Linked DNA regions of Streptomyces venezuelae. The protein of the gene in region 1 binds, or shares a complex with, the protein of each later gene. Links are inferred from orthologs where the notes say so. Each region holds a gene or a part of one and is shown in the gene's direction. Other genes may lie near its edges.

What was found. Proteins that work in one complex are often made in the same cells at the same time.
Region 2: the proteins of pcrA (region 1) and uvrB are in contact, whole or in part, in a crystal structure (PDB 7EGT), measured with the Thermus thermophilus proteins. The link is inferred for Streptomyces venezuelae from one-to-one orthologs. Residues at the interface, in WP_096412145.1 of Thermus thermophilus: His654, Arg656, Phe657, Gln666, Asp668, Glu669, Lys680, Arg681, Leu682, Ser683, Lys685, Tyr686, Ala687; in WP_096411307.1 of Thermus thermophilus: Glu23, Leu25, Arg26, Asp27, Gly28, Glu29, Arg30, Phe31, Arg55, Glu326, Asp327, Phe328, Glu379, Ser382, Gln383, His398, Gly400, Arg401.

What each region holds. Positions count from the first base shown.
Region 1 is NZ_CP029189.1:4,542,427-4,545,834, forward strand. The notes cover bases 141-3,293. They hold pcrA (DNA helicase PcrA), read left to right. Parts: upstream 141-526; coding sequence 527-3,061; downstream 3,062-3,293. Other genes in these bases: DEJ51_RS20275 (ArsR/SmtB family transcription factor), read left to right, coding at 193-543; DEJ51_RS20285 (M23 family metallopeptidase), read right to left, coding at 3,194-3,293. Also shown: DEJ51_RS20270 (hypothetical protein), read right to left, coding at 1-34; more of DEJ51_RS20285, read right to left, coding at 3,294-3,408. UniProt on the Escherichia coli protein: A helicase with DNA-dependent ATPase activity. Unwinds DNA duplexes with 3'-5' polarity. Translocates on single-stranded DNA with 3'-5' polarity. Initiates unwinding more efficiently from a nicked substrate than double-stranded DNA.
Region 2 is NZ_CP029189.1:1,867,992-1,870,914, reverse strand. It holds uvrB (excinuclease ABC subunit UvrB), read left to right. Parts: upstream 1-345; coding sequence 346-2,502; downstream 2,503-2,923. Other genes in the region: DEJ51_RS07810 (TerD family protein), read left to right, coding at 2,590-2,923; DEJ51_RS07820 (glycerophosphodiester phosphodiesterase), read right to left, coding at 1-111. UniProt on the Escherichia coli protein: The UvrABC repair system catalyzes the recognition and processing of DNA lesions. A damage recognition complex composed of 2 UvrA and 2 UvrB subunits scans DNA for abnormalities.

The sequences.
Region 1 (3,408 bases):
GCAGGCCGACGAAGACATTGATGAGTACGTCCATGGCGTCGAGCGTACGAGGCGGCCCGGTCGGCCGGAGAAGCGGGTCAGCTCCCTCCGCAGCTGCTCGATTCGATGATTTCGTAGGGCTGGGCGAGAGGACTGTACGAGATCTTCGAACAATTGGGCGGGGTCCGTACGAGATCTGCGTACAGTGGGGGCATGCCTGCCGCCGCCGCCGAGCCGACCCACCCCGCCGCCGACCGCATCGAGCTGGTCGAGGTCCTGGCGGCGCTCGGACACCCCGTCCGGCTGGAGATCGTCCGCAAGCTGTCCTGCGGCGAGGAGGCCTTCTGCGGCGAGGTCGTCCCGGACCTGCCCCGGTCCAGCGTCACGCACCACCTCAGGACGCTGCGCGAGAGCGGTCTCATCCGCCAGCGGCCCCAGGGCCGCAAGCTCTTCCTCGCGCTGCGCCGCGAGGACCTGGAGCTGCGTTTCCCCGGTCTGCTCGAACTCGTGCTGGCCTGTCGGTCCCGCCCCCTAGACTCGGAATGCGATGAGCAGCCTCTTTGACGACAGTTTCCTGGCGGACCTCACCCCCTCCGACGAGGTCCCGCCGCCGCCCGAGGACCACGCCGCCCCCGAGGCCGGCGCGGACGACCTCTTCGGCGGGCGGTTCGACGTACCCATGACCGGGGACGCGTACTACCGGGACGGCGCCCCCAGGCCCGTCATCGACCCGGCGACGCTCCTCGACGGGCTCAACGAGCAGCAGCGCGCGGCCGTGGTGCACGCGGGATCCCCGCTGCTCATCGTGGCCGGCGCCGGCTCCGGCAAGACCAGGGTGCTGACCCACCGCATCGGACACCTGCTGTCCGCGCGGGGCGTCCACCCCGGCCAGATCCTCGCGATCACCTTCACCAACAAGGCCGCCGGTGAGATGAAGGAGCGCGTCGAGGGCCTCGTCGGCCCGCGCGCGGGCGCCATGTGGGTCTCCACCTTCCACAGCGCGTGCGTGCGGATCCTGCGCCGCGAATCCAAGCGGCTCGGGTTCACGTCCTCGTTCTCGATCTACGACGCGGCCGACTCGAAGCGCCTGATGGCGCTCGTCTGCCGCGACCTGGACCTCGACCCGAAGAAGTTCCCGCCGAAGGCCTTCAACGCCAAGATCTCGAACCTGAAGAACGAGCTGATCGACGAGGAAGCCTTCGCCGACCAGGCCGTGGACGGCTTCGAGAAGACCCTGGCCCAGGCGTACGCGATGTACCAGGGGCGGCTGCGCGAGGCCAACGCCCTCGACTTCGACGACATCATCATGACCACGGTCCACCTGCTCCAGGCGTTCCCGGACGTCGCCGAGCACTACCGGCGCCGCTTCCGGCACGTCCTCGTCGACGAGTACCAGGACACCAACCACGCCCAGTACACGCTGGTGCGCGAGCTCGTCGGCACCGGCTACCCGGACCTGCCCCCGGCCGAGCTGTGCGTGGTGGGTGACGCCGACCAGTCGATCTACGCCTTCCGCGGCGCGACCATCCGCAACATCCTCCAGTTCGAAGAGGACTACAAGGACGCGACCACGATCCTGCTGGAGCAGAACTACCGCTCCACGCAGACGATCCTCTCCGCGGCCAACGCGGTCATCGAGCGCAACGAGAACCGCCGCGCCAAGAACCTGTGGACGCAGGCCGGCACCGGCGCCGTCATCACCGGCTACGTCGCGGACACCGAGCACGACGAGGCCCAGTTCGCCGCCGACGAGATCGACCGGCTCACCGACGCCGGCGACGCCAAGGCCGGCGACGTGGCGATCTTCTACCGGACCAACGCGCAGTCCCGCGTGTTCGAGGAGATCTTCATCCGGGTCGGACTGCCCTACAAAGTCGTCGGCGGCGTCCGCTTCTACGAGCGCAAGGAGGTCCGCGACGTCCTCGCGTACCTGCGCGTCCTCGCGAACCCGGAGGACAACGTCCCGCTGCGGCGCATCCTGAACGTGCCCAAGCGCGGCATCGGCGAGCGCGCCGAGGCGATGATCGACGCCCTCGCGGCGCGCGAGAAGATCACCTTCCCGCAGGCGCTGCGCCGGGTGGACGAGGCCTTCGGCATGGCCGCGCGCTCCACCAACGCGGTGAAGCGGTTCAACGTGCTGATGGAGGAGCTGCGCACGATCGTCGACTCGGGCGCGGGCCCGGCGGTGGTGCTGGAAGCCGTCCTGGAGCGGACGGGGTACCTCGCCGAACTCCAGGCCTCGACCGACCCGCAGGACGAGACGCGCATCGAGAACCTGCAGGAGCTCGCGGCCGTGGCCCTGGAGTTCGAGCAGGCGCGGGAGGCCGCGGCGGCCGAGGCGGCGGAGACCGGTGCCCCGGCTCCCGGGTCCGGCACCCTGGCCGAGTTCCTGGAGCAGGTCGCCCTCGTGGCCGACTCCGACCAGATCCCGGACGAGGACACCGAGGGCACGGGCGTCATCACGCTGATGACCCTGCACACCGCCAAGGGCCTCGAATTCCCGGTGGTCTTCCTGACCGGCATGGAGGACGGGGTCTTCCCGCACATGCGGGCGCTGGGCCAGACCAAGGAACTGGAGGAGGAGCGCCGGCTCGCGTACGTCGGCATCACGCGGGCGCGCGAGCGCCTGTACCTGACCCGATCCAGCATGCGCAGCGCGTGGGGCACGCCCTCGTACAACCCGCCGTCGCGCTTCCTGGAGGAGATTCCGGCGGAGTACCTCCAGTGGAAGCGGACGGGCGCGACGCAGAAGCCGGCCGGTCCGATGCGGGGCTCGGGGTACGGGTCCTCGTACGGGTCGTCCTCGTCCGGATCGGGCAAGGCGACGTTCGGCACCTCGCCGGAGGCGTTCCTGTCCTCGTCGCGTACGAAGTCGGGCCCGTCCGGATTCGCGACGCGGCGGGCCGCCGACAAGCCGGTCATCGCCCTGGTGGTCGGGGACCGGGTCACGCACGACCAGTTCGGGCTCGGCACCGTCATGGAGGTCAAGGGGGCGGGTGCGGACGCGCAGGCCACCATCGACTTCGGGGACGACAAGCCCAAGCGGCTGCTGCTGCGTTACGCGCCGGTGCAGAAGCTGTAGGACGGGGGGCGGCCGCGCGGCCTTCGGGCCGCGCGGCATTCACGCCGGGGGAGACGCCGGCGGGTTGCGCCCGGCGGTCGCGTCGGACGGCTGTGCCCGGTGGTCAGGCCGGGCGGTTGCGGGCCTGAGGGGTTACGTCGGGTCCAGGCCGTGGCTGCGGAGCCAGGACAGGGGGTCGATCGCGGATCCGCCGCCGGGCCGGACCTCGAAGTGGAGGTGCGGGCCGGTGGAGTTGCCGGAGTTGCCCGAGTAGGCGATGACTTCGCCCGCCTTGACCTTGCCGCCGCGGATCTTGGTGGAGCTGAGGTGGCAGTACCACGTCTCGGTGCCGTCGGGCGCGGTCACTA
Region 2 (2,923 bases), 2.7 Mb from region 1 along the record:
GCCGGTCGCGGATCCGGGACCGGTGGCGGCGTACGAGGCCGTCCCGCCCAGCAAGGTGAGAGTGAAGCCCAGGAACGCGGCGGCGGCCGCGGCGGCGGGTCGGACGTACATGTGCGTTCTCCTCGGGTCGTGAGCCCTGTTCCTGCGTCAGACGGGTGCGGAGCGGCAGACGTTGTGGCGATGCACTTCACCGCGATCATGGGGTTGAAGATCACCGAGCCGCCACCGAACTACGACAAACGGACCAGAACGAATGACGCCGGTCCGGGCGGCCGGGAGCGGCCGGAGCGCGCCGCCGGCCCACGGGGGCACGTGAGTGTCAGTGGGGAGTCGTACGGTTGACCCATGCGGCCCGTATCGAAGATCGAACGCACGGTGGCGCCTTTCGAGGTCGTCAGCCCCTACCAGCCCAGCGGCGACCAGCCGGCGGCCATCGCCGAGCTGGAGAAGCGCATCCGTGCAGGTGAGAAGGACGTCGTCCTGCTGGGTGCGACCGGCACCGGCAAGTCGGCGACGACCGCCTGGATGATCGAGAAGCTCCAGCGCCCCACCCTGGTCATGGCGCCGAACAAGACGCTCGCCGCCCAGCTGGCGAACGAGTTCCGCGAGCTCCTGCCGAACAACGCCGTCGAGTACTTCGTCTCGTACTACGACTACTACCAGCCCGAGGCCTACGTACCGCAGTCGGACACGTACATCGAGAAGGACTCCTCGATCAACGAGGAGGTGGAGCGGCTGCGCCACTCCGCGACGAACTCGCTCCTGACCCGGCGCGACGTGATCGTCGTCGCCTCCGTGTCCTGCATCTACGGTCTCGGTACCCCGCAGGAGTACGTCGACCGGATGGTCTCCCTCAAGGTGGGCGAGGAGACCGACCGGGACCAGCTGCTGCGCCGTTTCGTGGACATCCAGTACACCCGCAACGACGTCGCCTTCACCCGCGGCACCTTCCGCGTGCGCGGGGACACGATCGAGATCTTCCCGGTCTACGAGGAACTGGCCGTCCGCATCGAAATGTTCGGCGACGAGATCGAGGCCCTCTCCACCCTGCACCCGCTGACCGGCGAGGTCATCAGCGAGGACCGCGAGCTGTACGTCTTCCCCGCCAGCCACTACGTCGCCGGCCCCGAGCGCATGGAGAAGGCGGTCCGCGGCATCGAGGCGGAGCTGACCGAGCGCCTCGCCGAGCTGGAGAAGCAGGGCAAGATGCTGGAGGCGCAGCGGCTGCGCATGCGCACCACGTACGACCTGGAGATGATGCGCCAGATCGGCTCCTGCTCCGGCATCGAGAACTACTCGCTGCACATGGACGACCGCGAGCGCGGCTCCGCGCCCAACACGCTCATCGACTACTTCCCGGAGGACTTCCTCCTGGTCATCGACGAGTCGCACGTCACCGTGCCGCAGATCGGCGCCATGTACGAGGGTGACGCCTCCCGCAAGCGCACCCTGGTCGACCACGGCTTCCGGCTGCCGTCCGCCCTGGACAACCGGCCGCTGAAGTGGGAGGAGTTCCAGGAGCGCATCGGCCAGACCGTCTACCTGTCGGCGACGCCCGGAAAGTACGAGCTCTCGCGCGGCGACGGCTTCGTCGAACAGATCATCCGCCCCACCGGCCTCATCGACCCCGAGGTCGTGGTCAAGCCGACCGAGGGGCAGATCGACGACCTGGTCCACGAGATCCGGCAGCGGGTCGAGAAGGACGAGCGGATCCTCGTCACCACCCTCACCAAGAAGATGGCCGAGGACCTCACGGACTACTTCCTGGAGCTCGGCATCCAGGTGCGGTACCTGCACAGCGACGTGGACACCCTGCGCCGCATCGAGCTGCTGCGCGAGCTGCGGGCCGGCGAGTACGACGTCCTGGTCGGCATCAACCTGCTCCGTGAGGGCCTGGACCTGCCCGAGGTGTCCCTGGTGGCGATCCTCGACGCCGACAAGGAGGGCTTCCTGCGCTCGGGGACCTCCCTGATCCAGACCATCGGCCGCGCCGCGCGCAACGTGTCCGGCCAGGTCCACATGTACGCGGACAAGATGACCCCGGCGATGGAGAAGGCCATCGACGAGACCAACCGGCGCCGCGAGAAGCAGATCGCCTACAACACGGCGAACGGGATCGACCCGCAGCCGCTGCGCAAGAAGATCAACGACATCGTCGCCACCATCGCCCGCGAGGAACTGGACACCGAGGAGCTCCTCGGTACCGGCTACCGGCAGGCCAAGGAGGGCAAGGGCGCCAAGGCCCCGGTGCCGGCGCTCGGCGGCCGGGCGGCCCTGGGCAAGACCGGTGGAAAGGGCGCGAAGGGGGCGAAGGGCGCCGCGGGCGCCGAGCTGCCGACCGACCGGCCCGCAGCCGAACTGGCCGCGCTCATCGAGCAGATGACCGAGCGCATGCGCGGGGCGGCCGCCGAGCTCCAGTTCGAGGTCGCGGCCCGGATCCGGGACGAGGTGGGCGAGCTGAAGAAGGAGTTGCGGCAGATGAAGGAAGCGGGCCTCGCCTGACCGGGGGCCGGTCAGTAGGGTTGGGTCACAGCCGCAGGTACACGCTGCACGCCCGCCGTATGGCGGGCCAGGGAGAGGGGACAGTACGTGACGGTCAACATGACCAAGGGTCAGGCCATCAGTCTGCAGAAGGCGGACGGAGGCACGCTGACCGCGGTCCGTATGGGCCTCGGCTGGCAGGCGGCGAAGCGCCGCGGACTGTTCGGCTCGCGGACGCGGGAGATCGACCTCGACGCCTCGGCGGTGCTCTTCGCCGACAAGCAGCCCGTCGACGTGGTCTTCTTCCGGCACCTGCAGAGCGACGACGGCTCCGTGCGCCACACCGGTGACAACCTCGTGGGCGGCGTCGGCCAGGGCGGGGACGACGAGGCGATCCTCGTCGACCTCCAGCGCGTGCCGGTCCACATCGACCAGATCGTCT